2 regions of the Paenibacillus sp. FSL P2-0089 genome follow, and region 1 is predicted to be linked to the other one. Evidence: a T-box and tRNA genes for the amino acid it is inferred to sense, from the RefSeq annotation. Region 1 holds a T-box; the other holds one or more tRNA genes.
What was found. A T-box is a leader RNA that pairs with one kind of tRNA and senses whether it is charged. The one in region 1 lies ahead of argS (arginine--tRNA ligase), so its partner is inferred to be a tRNA-Arg.
Positions count from the first base shown of each region.

Region 2: it has a tRNA-Arg gene. The T-box ahead of argS (arginine--tRNA ligase) is inferred to sense a tRNA for this amino acid. The anticodon was not compared.

Region 1 covers NZ_CP152006.1:5,814,127-5,823,934, forward strand. Annotated here, with positions in the region: gene NST69_RS24355 (ABC transporter ATP-binding protein) at 1-225, shown strand, start outside; gene NST69_RS24360 (ABC transporter permease) at 222-1,259, shown strand; gene NST69_RS24365 (TetR/AcrR family transcriptional regulator) at 1,317-2,003, shown strand; gene NST69_RS24370 (SNF2 helicase associated domain-containing protein) at 2,069-5,413, shown strand; gene NST69_RS24375 (hypothetical protein) at 5,541-5,900, opposite strand; gene NST69_RS24380 (hypothetical protein) at 6,093-6,398, shown strand; T-box leader at 6,632-6,853, shown strand; gene argS (arginine--tRNA ligase) at 6,908-9,028, shown strand.
Region 2 covers NZ_CP152006.1:5,655,737-5,665,544, forward strand. Annotated here, with positions in the region: gene NST69_RS23665 (GDSL-type esterase/lipase family protein) at 1-106, opposite strand, end outside; gene NST69_RS23670 (AraC family transcriptional regulator) at 240-1,106, shown strand; gene NST69_RS23675 (AraC family transcriptional regulator) at 1,126-2,031, opposite strand; gene NST69_RS23680 (alpha-amylase family protein) at 2,161-4,146, shown strand; gene NST69_RS23685 (VOC family protein) at 4,212-4,634, shown strand; gene NST69_RS23690 (LysR family transcriptional regulator) at 4,656-5,540, opposite strand; gene NST69_RS23695 (hydroxyacid dehydrogenase) at 5,682-6,629, shown strand; tRNA gene NST69_RS23700 (tRNA-Leu) at 6,700-6,778, opposite strand; tRNA gene NST69_RS23705 (tRNA-Arg) at 6,845-6,921, opposite strand; tRNA gene NST69_RS23710 (tRNA-Gly) at 6,928-7,002, opposite strand; tRNA gene NST69_RS23715 (tRNA-Asp) at 7,035-7,112, opposite strand; tRNA gene NST69_RS23720 (tRNA-Met) at 7,122-7,195, opposite strand; tRNA gene NST69_RS23725 (tRNA-Val) at 7,236-7,311, opposite strand; tRNA gene NST69_RS23730 (tRNA-Glu) at 7,499-7,573, opposite strand; rRNA gene rrf (5S ribosomal RNA) at 8,395-8,511, opposite strand; rRNA gene NST69_RS23740 (23S ribosomal RNA) at 8,657-9,808, opposite strand, start outside.

The DNA.
Region 1 (9,808 bases):
GTGCTGCGCCAGTCCATCTGGAAGGAGCTGAAGGCGCTGAACCGCAAGGGAACGACGATTGTGCTGACCACACATGTGATGGATGAGGCGGAGAAATGTGACCGGCTGGCGATGATCCGGGACGGCGTGCTGCTGGCGGCTGATACCCCGGCCGGACTGCTTCAGGCCACCGGCACCGCCAGCATCGAGGAAGCCTTCCTCTGCTATGGAGGTGTACGCCGATGAGAATCCGGGCGATTACCCTGAGAATTCTGCAGCAGTTCATCCATGACCGGAGAACCATGGCGCTCATGTTCATCGCTCCCCTGCTGGTGCTTAGCCTGATGAGCCTGGTGTTCGGCAGCGATGCTTATGAGCCTAGGATCGGCGTCTCGGGGGGTGCGGCAGTGTTCAGTTCAGCGCTGGAAGCCCAGCAAGCTGAGGTTACCAGCTATGCCGATGAATCTACCGGTCAGGCTGCCTTGAGGGCTGGAGCCATCGATGCTCTCCTTACAATGAAGGGAGACGCTCCCGCTGTTGTCCTTGAAGGCAGCAATCCGGCGGCTAACCGCGCTGTGATCATGGCATTGCAGGAAGCTGCGCAGAGCCTCCGGCCGCAAGCTCCGGGCGGCGGGCAGCTCCAGCCGCAGATCAGCTATCTCTACGGCGCGGAGGATATGAAGACGATTGACCGCTTCGGCCCGATTATGATCGGGGTGTTCGTGTTCTTCTTTGTCTTCCTGATTGCCGGTGTCTCCTTCCTGCGCGAACGGACCACGGGCACACTGGAGCGTCTGCTCTCCACCCCGCTGAAGCGCTGGGAGATCGTCACCGGATATGTGTGCGGCTTCGGCATCTTCACCGTCTTCCAGGCCCTGCTCATCTCCTGGTTCTCCATCCAGGTGCTGGGGATTATGATGACGGGCAGCTTCGGCTACGTGCTGCTGATGACGCTGCTGCTGTCGATGTCGGCGCTGACGCTCGGCACCCTGCTCTCGGCATTCGCCGCCAATGAGCTGCAGATGATCCAGTTCATTCCCCTGGTCATTGTGCCGCAGATCTTCCTGAGCGGATTATTTCCGCTGGATACCCTTCCGCTCTGGCTCCAGCGCATTGGACTCGCCACCCCCATCTACTACGGCTCAGAGGCACTGATGGATATCATGGTACGCGGCAGAGGCTGGAGTGATATCGCCGGGGATGTGTTCATGCTGATCGGATTCTCCCTGCTGTTCATGCTGCTGAATGTACTGGCTCTGCGCAAGCACCGCAGAATGTAAAGGGTGAACGGGCTATGGTACACTAGGAGGAACTGCAAGAGTCTGGAGGTTCTATTGATGGAGAATAACCCTGCTGCCGATCAGGGGCAGCTGGAGCAAGACCAGTGGGTCCAGGAGCTGCTGGACCTCAGCGAGAAGGAGCAGGTCACGCCCAAGCAGCTGTCCATTCTGCGGGCGGCAATTGATGTTTTTGCGGAGAAGGGATTCTCGGCGGCCGCCACCAGTGAGATTGCCCAGAAGGCCGGCGTGGCCGAAGGCACGATCTTCCGTTATTACCGGACCAAAAAAGATCTGCTGCTCGCCATCGTTGTGCCCACCATGAGCCGGATGATCGCCCCATTCGTACTGCGCAACTTCAGCGGTGTGCTGGATGTGCCGTTCGAGAGCTACGAAGCCTTCCTTAAGGCCTTCATGGTGAATCGGCTGGAGTTCGTCCGCAGGAATCTGAAGATCGTCAAAATTCTCATTCAGGAGATCCCCTTCCAGCCTGCGCTGAAGGAGCAGCTGACCGAGAATATCTTCGAGCAGGTTCTGGCGCGTGTCACTGCAATTACCGAGCACTTCAAGGCGGAAGGTGAAGTGATTGATGCGCCCACTCCTGCGATTATCCGCTTTACCATCTCCGCGATTGCCGGATACCTGCTGACCCGGCTGGTGCTGATGCCGGAGCAGGACTGGAATGATGAGGCAGAGATTGAACAGACGATAAGCTTCATTCTGCACGGGATCGGCGGGAATGGATAATCTTTAAGTACGATATCCCCCGTGGGGGTGGCTTAGATAGAAGCAATAAAAGGAAGTGAGTATACGTGGGTTATCAGGTGCCGGAACGGGTAATCAAGCTGCTGTGCGGCAATGCCGCTTTTGACCAGGGAGCGGCTTATTATCATGCCCATAAGGTGGATCTTGTCTATACGGAGCATAACGAGGAAGAGGAATATTCCAAATACCGCGCTGAGGTCCATGGGCTGGAGAGCCATGAGATCGCGCTGATTATCGACAGTGACGGGGATGTGCAGGGGGAATGCACCTGCCCGGCTTACTATCACGGCGGCCCCTTCTGCAAGCATATTGCGGCGGCGCTGGTGGCGGTCCTCTACCGCAGCCGGGCGGCCGGAGCTGAACAGGCTGCAGATATGCTGGCAGATGCAGAGGAGACTTATCCCGTAAGGGACGGCAGTCTGCCGCTCGTGCAAGGCAGCTCCCCCCTCTCCGGGGCAGAGCACAAGGAGCGAAGCGCAGACCGGCAGCTGGTGAGCAGCATGCTCGGAATATTCACCGGAGGGCGGCAGCTGCCAAGCGGTGCCGGCACGTATATCGACCTGCGGACTCCGCTCCAGGTCGAGTTCATCTGCCGGCCCTTCAACATCGGCTACAGCAGCACGATGCTTGGAATCGAAGTGAAGCTGGGCCCCAAGCGCCTCTATATCGCGCAGAAGATCAGACCTTTTCTGGAGCAGGTTCGCCGGGGCGAGCCTTTTGAGTTCACAGCGCACTTCAGCTATGACCCCGCCCTGCACAGCTTCTCCAAGGAAGATAATGAGGTCCTGCTGAAGCTGATTGAGATCATGCAGAATGAGAAGGTCTACAACAGCCTCAACAATCCGTATGCTGCCGGCTCCAGCCATCCGGGAAATGACCGGCTGCTGCCGGTGGCCCCTTTTTTCTGGAAGAGTCTGTACCCCCTGCTAGAAGCCGCGCCTGCCGTACGCCTTCAGCATGGACAGCTTCAACTTGACCGCTTGTCGGTCTCGGAGGAGCTGCTGCCGCTCAGCTTCCAGTTCGACCAGGCACAGGAGGAAGGCTACCGGCTGGATGTCCGGGGGCTTGAGCAGCTTACGGTTCTGGAGAGCTACGGGCTGGTCTTGACCGAAGGCAGGCTGCTGAAGCTCCCGGCGCAGGAATGCGGGCGTCTCTCCGAGCTGAAGCGGATGCTCAGCAGCAGCCGGCGGGATAGCCTGGCGATTGCGCCTGAGCAGATGGAGCCCTTCATGGACAGGGTCATACCCGGCCTGAAGAAGCTGGGCAGAGTAAGCATTGCCGACGCCATCGCGGACCGGATCGTCCAGACCCGGCTACACGCCAGACTCTACCTGGACCGGGTAAGGGACCGGCTGCTGGCCGGGCTGGAATTCCAATACGGCGGAATTGTCATCAATCCGCTGGAGGAGAAGGCGCATGAGCGGAGCAGCGAGGTCATTCTGATGCGGGACGGGGAAGCGGAGCGGCGGATTCTGGACCTGATGGCCCATGAGTCCTTCTCGCGGACGGAGAGCGGGTATATCATGCGTGACGAGGACGGGGAATTCGACTTCCTGCACCATACCATCCCGCTCTTGGAACCGCTGCTTCAGGTCTATGCGACCACTGCGGTCAAGGAGCGGGTGCTTACGGAGCATGCAGCGCCCAAGGTCAGCCTGAGCTGGAACGAGAAGACCGACTGGCTGGACTTCAAGTTCGCCATGGAGGGCATCACGGAGAATGACATTACCGCGGTCCTGAAATCTCTCCAGGAAAAACGTAAATATCACCGGCTCAAGGACGGAGCTCTGCTCCCGCTGGATACCGCTGAGTTCCAGGAGATTATCGCGCTGATGAACGAGCTCGGCGTCCGCAGCGTGGATATCCGGAGTACGGAGTTCTCCTTGCCGCTGGTCCGTGCCCTCCATCTCCATGCAGGCACCTTCCAGGGGCAGACTATCGAGACCGGACGCTCCTTCCGGCGGCTGCTTGCTAATATGGCGAGTCCCGAGAATCTGGACTTCCCAGTGCCGGAGAGTCTGGCTCCCGTGCTGCGGGATTACCAGCAGTACGGCTTCCAGTGGATGAGGACGCTGGCCCATTACCGCTTCGGCGGGATTCTGGCGGACGATATGGGCCTTGGCAAAACACTGCAGAGCATCACCTTCCTGCTCTCGATGCGGGAAGACATCCGGCAGAGCGGCGTGCCCGCGCTTATTGTGGCGCCGGCCTCCCTGCTCTATAACTGGCTTAACGAGCTGAAGCGCTTTGCCCCGGAGCTTCAGGCGGTCATTGCCGACGGCACCGCCGGTGAACGCAGCCGGGCCCTGCGGAACACGGCCGGGCATGATGTCATCATCACCTCGTACCCGCTGCTGCGCAGAGATGTGGATGAGTATGCCAAGCAGTCGTTCCATACGCTCATTCTGGATGAAGCGCAGATGATCAAGAATCACGAGACTCAGACTTCGCAGGCGGTCAGATTGCTTCAGGCCCGCTACCGCTTTGCGCTGACCGGTACGCCGGTGGAGAATGCGCTGGAGGACCTGTGGTCGATCTTCAGTGTCGTTTTCCCTGGACTGTTCCCCGGAAAGAAGGCGTTCCATGATCTTCCCCGGGAGACGGTCGCCAGGCGCGCCCGCCCCTTCCTGCTGCGCCGCCTGAAGAGCGATGTGCTGAAGGAACTGCCGGACAAAATCGAGTCCCTCCAGGCCTCCGAGCTGCTGCCGGAGCAGAAACGGCTCTATGTCGCCTACCTGGCCAGATTGCGCAAAGAAGCGCTTAAGCATCTGGACAGCGACAGCTTCGGGAACGGCCGGCTCAAGGTGCTGGCCGGACTGACCCGGCTGCGCCAGCTGTGCTGCCATCCCGCCCTGTTCGTGGACGGATATACCGGAGGCTCCGGCAAATTCGAGCAGCTACTGGAGATTATCGACGAATGCCGGAGCTCCGGCAAACGGATGCTGATCTTCTCGCAGTTCACGCAAATGCTCGGCATGATCAGTCGTGAACTGGCGCTGCTGGGGATTACGCATTTCTATCTCGACGGACAGACCCCGGCCTCTCAGCGGGTTGAGCTGTGCAGCCGCTTCAATGAAGGCGAGCGCGACCTGTTCCTGATCTCGCTGAAGGCGGGCGGCACCGGCCTCAACCTGACCGGCGCCGATACGGTCATTCTCTATGACCTGTGGTGGAACCCTGCGGTCGAACAGCAGGCCGCCGACCGCGCCCACCGGATCGGGCAGAAAAAGATCGTACAGGTCATCCGCCTGGTAGCCCAGGGTACGGTGGAGGATAAAATGTACGAGCTGCAGCAGAAAAAGAAAAACCTGATTGACGAGGTGATCCAGCCGGGGCAGGAGGCGTTGTCGAGCTTGAGCGAGCATGATATACGTGAAATCCTCTCGATCTGAGTTGAACAACCTGTTGTAGCCCGTTCTGCTCTATTCGCAATATAAACAGGGACCTTCTGAGCGAGTAGCTCTGAAAGGTCCCTGTTTCATTTTACAACTGGCAAGTCCAGAATAATACCCTAACCCTCTATACGTCTGAGCTTAATTTCTCATGCGTCACTACACGGTGTGCATTCACCAGCTGGCCGGTTGATGTCTTGCCCCACACGGATATTCCGAGCTCATCTTCGTCTACTTCTCCAGTGATGAACACAAATTCATAGGCATTCAGATCGGCAAAATAATCCCGGGTTACCACTTGATTCGGAGCAACCTCAATCACCTCACTGACATACAGCGTTCTGGTGGTGCCCAGCACATACCCTTGAATACTAATAGTAGCACTGCCCGGGGCACTCCGCTTCACTATTCTTACCGTCACCGTCTGCGTAGGTCTGACTCCCGAAACGGCATTGTTCTCTATCGGTCCTGTTGACAAAATCGCCATCCTGTCTCGTCCTCCCTTGAAGTTCTAGTGTCAAAGTACGATATATTCATATTCGGACTTTCCTGTAACGGTGTGGACACAGGCCTGAGCCTATTCACCAATGACCGCAGGCACGCATATTCTTGAATAAGGAAAGACCGCCCATGGGCCGCGCTTTCTCCATACGAACGCCGAACGGAAGAAGGGACTCCCATGCCCCCTCCAGGAAAAGGAAAGAAGCCCGCCGCCAAAAAAACACCGTCCAGCTCCAAAACCCAGACACCTAAGGGGCTTGAATTCGCCGTAGCTGCACTTCTATTGACCGGCAAGCTGAAAGTAGACTCCATCCAGATGTACACGGACGCATCCATGTTCGTCAGTCTGGTGGGCAAATATAAAACCTTAAGTGATTTGAGCAATGACAATGTCGATAAGCTGGTCAGCTTCCTCGATAACAACAGCAGCCTTACGCTGAACGAGATCATGGCCGCTTTGAAAAAGAAAGCCGAAAACACCTGAACACATACGCAAGTGAAAGTGAGGGACGGGGCTATGGACAGTTTTGACGGAGAGGGATTTGCCGGTGGACTCCTGCTGGTCATTGTAATAGTGCTGCTGATTTATGGTTCAACAGACATCAAGAACCTGACAGGAGCGCCCAATGACGAGTAATTCTTAACCGGAGGACTCCTGCTGCACGGTAATCTGCTCTTGCTTTCTTTCGGAAATTCGCTATACTGATACAAACCCATATTGAATCGATGACCGGGAGAGTAATGGTCTTATATCTAGTCCCCAGCGAGCCGGGAAAGTGGAAGCCGGTACAGATTAGAACCATGAAGCGCACCCGTGAGATGGACTTCTGAACCTTAGAGTAGGAAGCCCCGGCCGAGGACCGTTAACCTGTAAGGTGGCTGAACCGTAAGGCTCAGCAACGAGAGTGGTACCGCGAGCGCACAAGCCTCGTCTCTTAGGAGATGAAGGCTTTTTTTGTCGTTATTTTATTCAGGAGGTTGTTATTCATGCCAATGCTAAGTGAGCTAATCCAAGAAAGCCTGAAGCAGTCTGTTCACAAAATCGCGCTAACCCTGGGCGTGCCAGCCATCGCTGAAGTAAATGTTGCCCTGGAGCAGCCGGCGAGTGCCGACCACGGGGATTATTCCAGCAATATCGCCATGCAGCTCGCCCGCCCCCTGCGCAAAGCTCCACTGGCTATCGCCGGGCTGATCGTCGCCGAGCTTGAAGCTTCGAGCTCTGTTCACGGACTGGTGCTGAGAACCGAAGTGGCCGGTCCGGGGTTTATTAATATGTATCTGGATTGGCAGGCCTGGGCACGGTCGAAGGGGAGTTTCACGCTGCCTCAGCATGCAGGAGGGTCGAAAGTGATTGTAGAGCATACCTCCGTCAATCCGAATAAAAGTATGCACATTGGACACCTGAGAAACTCATGTATCGGGGACGCGCTGGTGAGGGTACTGCGGGCGACCGGCCATACCGTTGAGGTGCACAACTATGTGGATGATCTCGGCAATCAGCTGGCAGATACCGTAGCCGGTCTGCTGAATGTTCCGCTGGCGGGAGCCCATGTCCGGTTCGGAGACTACTGCTGGGACATCTATGCCGAGATTAACAAAACGTATGCGCAGCAGCCGGAGATGGTACAGAAGCGAACTGAGATTCTTCATGCGCTGGAGGAAGGCCACGGCAACACTGCCTGGATTGGCAACCTCGTCGCCGGGCAGATCGTGAAAGAGCATGTGGAGGAGATGCGGGGGTTCGGCATTGACTACGATCTGCTGGTGTGGGAGAGCAACATTCTGAAGGAGGGCTTCTGGGCCTCGGCATTCGAGCTTCTGTCGCAGACGGAGATCTTCGTGCAGGAGACGGAAGGCAAGCTGGCAGGCTGCTGGATTCTGAAGCAATCCACTGAAGACGCTACACCAGACACGCTGGAGGAGCATCAGAAGGATAAGGTGCTGGTTCGCTCGAACGGAATTTTGACCTATACCGCCAAGGACATCGCCTATCATCTGTGGAAGTTCGGACTGCTGGAGAAGGACTTTAGCTACAGCGAATTTCAGAGCGGACTGTGGACGACCGGCTTGAGCGGACAGGCTCTGCCTTTTGGACGGGCGGACCAGGTCGTGAACGTCATCGATTACCGGCAGGAATATCCGCAGCAGATGGTCAAGCAGGCGCTCAAGGCATTGGGATTCGGTGCGCAGGCAGACGCGCTGCATCATGTCAGCTATGGGGTGGTCTCGCTGAGTCCCGCTTCTGCGGCCGGGCTCGGCATTGATACCTCCAGCGGCAAAAGCTCCTACGCCATGTCCGGTCGCCAGGGAGTCGGCATTAAGGTAACCGAGCTGGTCCGGCTCATGGAAGACATGATTGAATCCACCCGTTCGGACAAAAACGGCCTGTCCAGCCGGCTCATCGCCACCGCTGCCATCCGTTACTACCTGCTGCGCTTCAATCTGGGCACCGAGATTGTGTTCGACTTCAAGCAGGCAATGGAAATCTCCGGCAACACCGGCGTCTACCTGATGTACGCCTATGCCCGGGCGCAGCGCGTGCTTAGTAAGGCCGCTGCGGCAGGTGGCGGGAACGGTGTTAGCGAGTCCGGCGCTAGCGAGTCCGGTGTGGGCGAGTTCGGTGTGGGCGAGTTCGGTGCTAGCGATTCTGAAGTTGGCGAGTCTGATGTGGGCGAGTTCGGCGCTAGCGATTCTGACGTTGACGGGTCCGTCGTTGACGAGTCTGGCGTTGGCGAGTCTGGCGTTGGCGAGTACGGTGTGGGCGAGTCTGGCGTTGGCGAGTCTGGCGTTGGCGAGTACGGTGTGGGCGAGTCTGGCGTTGGCGGGGTACCGCTGTTCCCGGCGCAGCTCGAAGCGGCTGAGCTTGCCCTGCTGAGACAGCTCAGCTTGTGGCAAGACACACTCTATACAGCAAGCCGGGAGCTTACGCCGAATACGATCTGTAACTATGCCTATTCCCTGGCGTCGTTGTTCAGTAACTTCTACTCCGCTTGTCCAATTCTCAAAGGCGGGGAAGCCAGCATCACCTTCCGCCTGTGGCTGACCCGGAGCTTCACCGATACGCTGGGCGAAGCGCTCGACGTACTCGGTCTGCCTAAGCCGGAGCGGATGTAGACACATTGAGTCTTCATCCTCTTAAGAACCAATTACTCTAGCGGATGAATGAGCAGAACCTATGCGGGTCCGTGCAGCTTGCACAGCTACTCTCCCTTCTCCATCCGCCCACTCCTGGGGGCATCCTCTGAATTCAAGAGAATTCAAGTGTACTTATACACTAGGGGCATTAATGCCCCTCATTTCCGCTCGACGCCCACTTCCGGCACATTCTGGGGCACTTGTGCCCCTCATTTCCGCTCGACGCCGACTTCCGGCACATTCTGGGGCACTAATGCCCCTCATTTCCGCTCGACGCTGACTTCCGGCACATTCTGGGGCACTATTGCCCCTCATTTGCTCATTTTACTCACTATTGGTGAATTCAGGAGCACTTATGTACCTCATTCGCTCATTTGGGCCGCATTCAGTAAATTTAGAGTCAATTGGTCCGTTCTAAATTGAGCGTATTAAGATCGCTCCTTTGGAATGGATGGTTTTTGAGCTCTTTTGGATTGTTATGTATTTTGCACCCCGCTTAAACAGTGGAGCGGACGGAACGATTGTGTAAAAGCGATAGCGGTCGCCTTTGTGTCCGGATTTTCACCGCTAAGGGGAATACATAAAATCTGGACACAACAGCGATTGGAACAACGGTCCGTTTGCGGAGCGTCCACCCAAGTGCCCACGTTGATCCTACTCAAAATAAAAAGGGGTTCTCATCCCCCGGACAACAAAACAGCCCTCCCGAAGGAAGGCTGCTGTTTTGACGTCCCGGAAGGGATACAGCCCATTCGGGCT
Region 2 (9,808 bases), 160 kb from region 1:
ACCGGCCGTCTGCCGTAATACTGTCCCCGAGGAACAGGATCCGCAGATTTCCGGTACTTGGTTTTTCTTTATGATTCAGTACGCTGTGATTTAGTAAATGAAGCATTTTTTTCCCTCCTGACCATTACGCAGGTCCCCCCGGCTGTCCCCAGCCAGGCAAATATGCCCGCAATCTAATGGTAGCGCCGCCCGCCGTTCTCCGCCTTGACGATCCCGACCTTCTTTAGCATAATATTGCCATGACAACCAAAATACTAGCGCGGGACATTGGACTTGAGCCCGGCTTCACCTTCAGAATCCAGAAGTGCCCGCTGACCCATGATTACTACGTCCACAGCCATGACTTCTCCGAGCTAGTCGTCATTCTGTCGGGAAACGCCGTGCATATCATTGAAGGGAGAGAGTATCCGGTTACCGCCGGGCAGGTTTTTCTGATCCACAGCAACGTTTCCCATGGCTACAAGAATGTCGAGGGCATCGAATACGTCAATGTGATGTTCCAGCCTGAACAGCTGCTCCAGCAGTCCGAGCTCAGACTGCTGCCGGGGTTCCAGGCATTATTCTATATCGAGCCGTTCTACCGGAAGGAGATGTACTTCAAGGGCATGCTCTCCCTGGAAGCCGGGCAGCTCCAGGAGGCGACACGGCTGCTGGATGACATTCTGGAAGAGCATGACCGTCAGCCTGAAGGATACCGGCTGATGATCCGCACCTATTTCACCGCCTTGGTAGGCATGCTCTCACGTTATTATCAGAATAGCAGCGGCCATGAGGATAACAAGGCGCTGCGGATCGGTGAGACGGTCACCTATATCGAGGAGCATTTCCTGCAGCCGGTCACCCTGCAGTCCATGGCGGATATGGCCTATATGTCCACCCGCCAGTTCCTGAGAGTGTTCACCCGCAACTACCAGACCACGCCGATGGATTATGTGATCCGCAAGCGGCTGGATTATTCCTGCACGCTGCTGCGCAGCCCCGGCCTGAGCGTCTCCCAGGTGGCGATGGACAGCGGCTTCCATGACCAGAATTACTACTCACGCCAGTTCCGCAAAGTATTCAACTGCACCCCCACCCAGTACCGCGAGCGAATCCAGAATTCCTGACCTTATCCCCGGCCATTGCTCAGATTTCCTCCGTATCGGCGGCAGCCTCATCCCGCATGCGCAGCCGCCGCCGGTAGGCCCCGGGGGTGACACCGAACCTCATGCTGAACAGGCGTGTCATATAGTTCGGGTCCTGAATACCGACCCGTTCGGCAATTTCAGCAATGTCCAACACCGTACCGCCAAGCAGCTTCCTCGCTTCCTCCAGGCGCCGCTGCAGCACATACTGCAGCGGCGTCGTGCCGATATGCTGCTTCATGCACCTCGTAATATAATCCGCCTGGAAATGCAGCTCCTCCGCAAGCCCGGCCAGATGAAACGGCTGTCTCCAGTGGACATCCAGATAAGCAGCGGCAGCCCGGGCCAGCCGGGCCGCCGGCTCCGGCTGGCCCGTCCGCTGGCATTCCGCCTGCAGCGCCGCCAGCAGACCGGCCAGCAGCAGCTGGAGCCGGAGTGCATTCTCTGCGCTCAGCCGGCTGTGAATCTCGTTCATCTCCTGCAATACCGGCTCCAATGCCTCTATATCAACCGGGGCGAATTTGGGCAGGTACAGGCGCTGCTGCGCAGACGGCTCCTCATCCTCCACCGTTCCCTTAGCCAGCAGTGAAGACCAGGGGATCTCCCCGCGCCGGATATATCCCGGCTTATGCTCATGGATGAAGTGCACCCAGTAAATTTCCGTATCCTCCGCACAGGCCCGGTACCCGTCATGCGGTCTTCCCGCTTCCAGCACCAGCAGTTGTCCCGCACCCACTGCGTATTCCTTGCTTTCCTCTGCCATATAGAGCGTTCCCCGCTTGACCAGCAGCAGATCGTACACACCGAACGTGCGGGCGAAATGCCGGTCCCCCGGAGACCAGACCGCATGTCCCACCGTAACCAGCTGCGGCAGCGGGGGAATCGCAAATTCCAGGCACAGCATCATAGCTCCCCCTTGTCTCAGGTCGATTTTGTGCTATTCAAAGTCTATATTATCACTGGCTGCCACGGCGGAAAAGAGGTACATTGACTGGGAATCCGCTTTTCATCCAATTCTCTAAGGGGTTGTGTATCCATGCGTTTCCGTCAGGTTCATCTTGATTTCCATACTTCCGAAGCCATTCCCGGCATCGGGCAGGCCTTCTCCAAATCCCAGTTCCAGTCCATGCTGCGCTCAGGTCACGTAGACTCGGTCACCGTATTCTCCAAATGCCATCACGGCTGGGCCTATCATCCCAGCGACGCCAATGAGATTCATCCCGGCCTCTCCTTTGACCTGCTGGGCGAGATGATTGAAGCCGCTCATGAAATCGGGGTCAAGACCCCGGTCTATCTGTCAGCCGGTCTTGATGAGAAGCTGGCCCGCCGTCATCCGGAGTGGCTGATCCGCGATGCCGAGGACCGTACACGCTGGGTAAAAGACTTCATGACCCCGGGCTACCATGAGTTCTGCCTGAACACGCCTTACCTGGACATCCTGCTGGCCCAGATTCATGAAGCCGTCTCCCGGTACGAGGCAGACGGTATCTTCCTCGACATCGTCGGCGTCCGCAAGTGCCGCTGCCAATACTGCGTCGCCGCCCTGCGGGCAGCCGGCCGGGACCCCCGCGACGAAGCAGCCGTCATCGCCCTCGGCGAGCAGACCTACCTGAATTATGCCCGCCGTGTGCGGGAGACGATTGATGCCGTGAAGCCCGGCCTGCCGGTCTATCATAACAACGGCCATCAGCAGCGGGGACGCCGCGATCTGGTACAGGTCAACAGCCATCTGGAGCTGGAGTCGCTTCCTACCGGAGGCTGGGGGTATGACCATTTCCCGCTGTCGGCACGCTACGCCCAGACGCTCGGTATGGAATTCCTCGGCATGACCGGCAAATTCCATACCTCCTGGGGCGAATTCGGCGGGTATAAGCATCCGAACGCGCTGCGGTTCGAAGCCGCGCTCAGCCTCGCCCATGGCGCCCGATGCTCCATCGGCGACCAGCTTCACCCTTCCGGCTGGATGGATGAAGCGACCTATGCCCTGATCGGCGCCGCCTACAGCGAGGTGGAGGCGAAGGAGGAGTGGTGCAGCGGGGTTACGTCCGTTGCAGATATTGCCGTCCTGTCCCTGGAGGCTGCACGTGAAGCCTGCCCCGGCGGACAGGCACGCAGGGGGGAACGCAATCTGGCCGATGCCGGTGCGGTACGCATACTGACAGAAGGCCATTACCTGTATGACATCGTAGATACGTTCAGCGACTTCACCGCCTACAAAGTGCTGGTGCTGCCCGATGAGGTGCCCGTATGGCCGGAGCTGGCCGACGCGATTGGGGCCTTTACCGCCGGAGGCGGCAAGGTGCTGGCCACCGGACGCTCCGGCCTGAATCCGGAAGGCGATGCTTTTGCACTGAACCTGGGGATCAGCTGGCTGGGGGCCAACCCTTACCGGCCGTCTTACTTCAAGCCCCATTTCACGCCCGGCGCCCTGCTGCCTGCATCCTATGTAATGTACGGCGAGGGTCAGCTGGTGGAACTCTTGGAAGGACAATCGCTCGGTCATCTGGAGAATCCTTATTTCAACCGTGATGTCTTCACCTTCTGCTCGCACCAGCATACGCCGGGTACACAGGAGGATAACGGGCCGGGGATGGTGGAGAGCAGCAGCGGGATCTATATTGCCTGGGATGTATTCAGCGAATATGCGGATGCCGGCCATCTTATCCTGAAGGAAATGGTGCTGCATGCACTGTCGCGTCTGCTTCCGCTTCCTTCCCTTCGCACTACTCTGCCGGCCCGGGGCATAACGACCCTGCAGTACCAGCAGGCAGAGCAGCGCTATGTGCACCACCTGCTCTACGCCGCTCCCGCGCTCAAAGGCCGGATCGAAGTCATCGAGGATATTGTGCCGCTGCAGGACATTTCCGTCAGCCTGCGCCTACCCTCCTCTGATCCCGTACACCGGGTCTATCTGGCCCCGTCGATGACAGAGCTGCAGTTCACCGTCAGCAGCGGGGGCGGGATCACCTACACGATTCCTTACCTGAAGAATCATCAGATGGCGGTAATTGAGCTGGTGTAGATTAGGTCCATTTATAGTAGAATAATAAGAGCTATACCATTGCCTAGAATGAGAGGATGACCGGGATGCTTCAGTCCATTGTGCACATTGCTCTAGTCGTTAAGGATTATGATGAAGCTATAGAATTTTATACCAACAAGCTGAATTTCACATTAGTTGAAGATCTCTATCAGCCCGAGCAGGATAAAAGATGGGTCGTAGTCTCCCCTCCCGGATCATCAGGCACTACCCTTCTGCTGGCCCGGGCGTCGAAGCCTGAACAGGAGTTCTTTATCGGCAATCAGGCAGGCGGACGAGTATTCCTATTTCTGAACACCGATAACTTCTGGCGAGATTATCATGAAATGGTCTCCAGGGGGATTGAATTCGTTAGAGAACCCAAAGAAGAAGCTTATGGAATCGTTGCGGTATTCAAGGATTTGTACGGCAACCTGTGGGACCTGCTGCAGATGAACGCAGACCACCCGATTTCCAAGCGGATACAATGATTGCACAGCACTGCGGCCAGGTCATTGGACTCCAAATGTATCTCGCAGATAGCTATCAAGAATCTGAAGGGGCTCGTGTAACGCCTGGTTTGGAAACTTATGAGTTACCTTATAGCCTACTCTAGGGGGCACTGACACCGCCAGCTTCTGAAGAACAAATTCTCCCATCCCCTTCATATGGGCGCCAATCGAAGCGGGCACAATCGTCCATTGTCTGGCATTCGTCAAAAAAGTAGTGATGAGTCCCGCTGAGTCCAGATGTACACGGGACGGACACAGCGGGTCCCACCACTGGTCATGTCTGAATTGAAACTCCCGATTCCAATTGACGAGGACTTCATGCTCTGCCGCCAATTCTTCCATTTCCACCGTATCTCCAGCCTGCCGCCCTGGCACAGCCAAGCGCAACAGCACCATTTCTTCAGTGAAAAACGGTTGAACAGTAACGCTAGGCGACACAATTTCCCGTACCACAAACGCCACATCCATCTCACGCCGCTCAATACTATCAAAAGCCTCCTGAGTATGCTGCGTACGAATCTGCAATCGGATGGACGGAGTATGCTGATTAAGCATTCTATATACCGGAGGCAAGACAAAGTGGCTTATACTTTCGGCAGCGCTTATGGCCAGACTTAACTGCGAACCATTCGCCTTTAAAATTTGAGTTTCCCTCCAGAGCGCCTCCCATCTTTCCGCAATACTAAAAAAGTTCTCCCCTTTTGGGGTCAGGCTGATTTTGGCTGCCCCTTTTCTTCGCTCCACTAACAGTCCGCCCATCCCTTGCTCTAATGTCTTTAAGCGGTAACTTACCGTTGCTTGTGACAGATGCAGCAGATCGGCCGCTTTACTTATACTCCCAGTCCGTACGATAGCTAAAAACGCTTCTATCCCAGGAAAATACATAGAATACCTCCTCAATATATAGAAAATATTAATATAGTTCACAAAATATTTGCGTTTTACAACATTATTCTTTATGTCTAAAATTATCATTAACACAGACAAGGGGTCAAATAGTCCAGGTTATGAAAAGGTGGTTTAGCTATGAAGGTTCTCATCGTTGGTCATTTTAACGAAACTGCACAATCAAAGATTACCGGGTATTTTCCGCAAGACTGGAACGTTATCATTGTCCCGCCTGGACAAGATATGCTGCATCATATTGAAGATTGTCAGGTCCTCATTCCTGAACATATCCAAGTGGACCCTAGCCTGCTGGCTAGCGCCAAAAAATTAAAATTGGTACAGACAGGTGCAGGTTATGATAATGTCGATATCCCTGCCTGCACACAGCTCGGCATTTGGGTGGCCAATGCTGCAGGAGTGAACGCACAGGCCGTGGCCGAGCAGGTAATGGCACTAATGCTGGCTTATTATAAAAACATCCCGTTTCTTGATCATTTCATGAAAAACAGGATGGATGAACATCACTTGGAGTACACAGGAAGTGAATTAGAGGGCAAAACCATGGGGATTATCGGGCTGGGCGCTATCGGAAAAAAGGTAGCTGCGTTTTGCAGCGCTTTTGATATGAATGTGTTGGCTTATGCGAGAAATACCGAAGCGCCATCGGACGGCATAGTGAAAATGACCGATTTCGATACACTCCTAAGCACATCCGACATCGTCAGTGTTCACGTACCCTTGACTGAGCAAACCAAGCACCTGATGAACCAAGAAGTCTTCAAGAAAATGAAGGATACTGCTATTTTTATCAATACCGCCCGCGGGGGGATTGTCAACGAAAGAGACTTGCTGGACGCATTAAAAAACGGAGATATTTCCGGAGCCTGCCTGGATGTGTATGAATCCGAACCGCTTCCTATAGACAGTGAGCTCCGCACGCTGGATAACGTGATCCTTACTCCCCATACCGCAGGAATGCCTGACGGCCGGAAATTCCACCAAAAAAGATATGATTTCTTCATAAAGAATATAAAACGTGTACAATACGGGGAAGAACCTGAAAGCAGGCTAAATCAGTTAATATAGTTTCAGTGCAATAAAAACAAAAAAGGTTTATGACATTGTCCAAAATACAATGTCATAAACCTTTTGGTAGTACCGGCGAGAGGACTCGAACCTCCACGGTTTCCCACTCGATTTTGAGTCGAGCGCGTCTGCCATTCCGCCACGCCGGCTTAATATCATATATATCCATCATGGATAATTAAATTTAAAATGAAAAACATTCAATAAAGTAATAATGGCGCGCCCTGAGAGATTCGAACTCCCGGCCTTTTGATTCGTAGTCAAACGCTCTATCCAGCTGAGCTAAGGGCGCAAAATATGGAGCGGACGACGGGAATCGAACCCGCGACCCTCGCCTTGGCAAGGCGATGCTCTACCGCTGAGCCACGTCCGCACACGGTATGTATTCAACTGCTTTAATGAAAATGGCGGAACCGACGGGATTCGAACCCGCGATCTCCTGCGTGACAGGCAGGCATGTTAGGCCAACTACACCACGGTTCCAAGATAATATTGCGGGGGCAGGATTTGAACCTGCGGCCTTCGGGTTATGAGCCCGACGAGCTACCGGGCTGCTCCACCCCGCGTCAGTAAAAAAATATTCTCTTCTAGCTTGCAAAGTCTGCATGGTGGAGGCTGAGGGGTTCGAACCCCCGACCCTCTGCTTGTAAGGCAGATGCTCTCCCAGCTGAGCTAAGCCTCCATCGAAGAAGCAACTTAATGATCATAACACATTTTCATAAGATATACAACCATTAATTTATTAAAGAAGAAAGTGGTGACTCGTATGGGATACTCTCCACTCCGTTACGAGATTGCGAAGTATTCCTTACGATGCCTATGCTTCAACGAACCCAGGGAATTCTCATCCCATAATTCAAAGAAGAAAATGGTGACTCGTATGGGATTCGAACCCATGTTACCTCCGTGAAAGGGAGGTGTCTTAACCCCTTGACCAACGAGCCAGATAAGCAAACAATCTTTCGACAACAAAAAATATTATATCAGATAAAATAGATTAATACAATAGAAATATTATTATTCTATTCATTACTTAGCGGATTCTCCACCAAAGCCATAATAATCTCGGCAACCACGGAAATAGACTTATGTTCAGTATCTACATCACATGCAAAGAGCTTATTCTCATGCCCTCTAAGACATCTCTCCATCTGTAAAGCGCCCCAGGGACTCCTGCCTTCATCACGGCTCTCCAGTCAACTGTATAGAGTCTCAGAGGAAGCAGACAAGGTTAAATGACGGACATCTCGTCCCTCGCGTCTCAGCCTGCCCACAATCTCTATGAAATACTCTTCTTCCACTAGTACTGCATCAGATTAAAAATAGTGGAGCAGACGCAATTCCTCTTCAAATTACTTCTTTTTTCCAATCGGGAGTTGTTCTTCAGGGGCGTTTGGCTTAGCGTAACGGACTGAGGTGCTCTTATTTGGGAAGAAAGTCGTCAATTGGGCGAGTAACGGACTCCACAGGCCTTATCCTTTGTACTTCAGCTCCGAAACATCTCATAGAGAGACGATAAGGTCGCCTGAGTCCGTTAAGCTGCAAAAAGTGGTGTTTTCGCGGGGATAAGATCTCTCCGGTCCGTTAGATTTTGGGTTGATAAGGTTTAACAAGCTTATTCATCCTTTTCATCCTTTTAGATCTGATGAGGTACTAGTGTCATAGGTAATGCTTCCGCCATAGCCTGAATCCAGGTATATCAGCATCGAATAGATAAAGTCACGCAACAAAAAACCACCATTGATAATCAACAGTGGTCTTAAGTGCTTGGCAACGTCCTACTCTCCCAGGACCCTTCGGTCCAAGTACCATCGGCGCTGGAGGGCTTAACGGTCGTGTTCGGGATGGGTACGTGTGGAACCCCTCCGCTATCGCCACCAAACGGGCATTTACAGCGTAAATGCTTCAGGAAATTGATTCCTGAAAACTGAATCCGAAACGAATCTGCGTTTGCCCTTCTTACGGGGCCCCCGGAAAGTATTCGGAATCCGCTTCGTCAGCGTCATCTTCACTTTTTGGGGTAGCTTTTGGATAAGCCCTCGACCGATTAGTATTGGTCAGCTCCATGCATTACTGCACTTCCACCTCCAACCTATCTACCTCGTCGTCTTCAAGGGGTCTTACTAATTGGGAAATCTCATCTTGAGGGGGGCTTCACGCTTAGATGCTTTCAGCGCTTATCCCGTCCGTACGTAGCTACTCAGCCATGCTCCTGGCGGAACAACTGATGCACCAGCGGTACGTCCATCCCGGTCCTCTCGTACTAAGGACAGCTCCTCTCAAATTTCCTGCGCCCACGACAGATAGGGACCGAACTGTCTCACGACGTTCTGAACCCAGCTCGCGTACCGCTTTAATGGGCGAACAGCCCAACCCTTGGGACCTACTTCAGCCCCAGGATGCGATGAGCCGACATCGAGGTGCCAAACCTCCCCGTCGATGTGGACTCTTGGGGGAGATAAGCCTGTTATCCCCAGGGTAGCTTTTATCCGTTGAGCGATGGCCCTTCCATGCGGTACCACCGGATCACTAAGTCCGACTTTCGTCCCTGCTCGACTTGTAGGTCTCGCAGTCAAGCTCCCTTATGCCTTTGCACTCTGCGAATGATTTCCAACCATTCTGAGGGAACCTTTGAACGCCTCCGTTACTCTTTAGGAGGCGACCGCCCCAGTCAAACTGCCCGCCTGACACGGTCCCCGTACCCGATGAGGGCACTAGGTTAGAACCTAGATACGATCAGGGTGGTATCCCAACGGCGCCTCCGCAGAAGCTTGCGCTCCTGCCTCCACGGCTCCCACCTATCCTGTACAGATCGTACCCAAATTCAATATCAAGCTGCAGTAAAGCTCCATGGGGTCTTTCCGTCTTGTCGCGGGTAACCTGCATCTTCACAGGTATTAAAATTTCACCGGATCTCTCGTTGAGACAGCGCCCAAGTCGTTACGCCATTCGTGCGGGTCAGAATTTACCTGACAAGGAATTTCGCTACCTTAGGACCGTTATAGTTACGGCCGCCGTTTACTGGGGCTTCGGTTCACAGCTTCGGATTGCTCCTAACCGCTCCCCTTAACCTTCCAGCACCGGGCAGGCGTCAGCCCGTATACTTCGCCTTGCGGCTTCGCACAGACCTGTGTTTTTGCTAAACAGTCGCTTGGGCCTTTTCACTGCGGCCCCCTCGG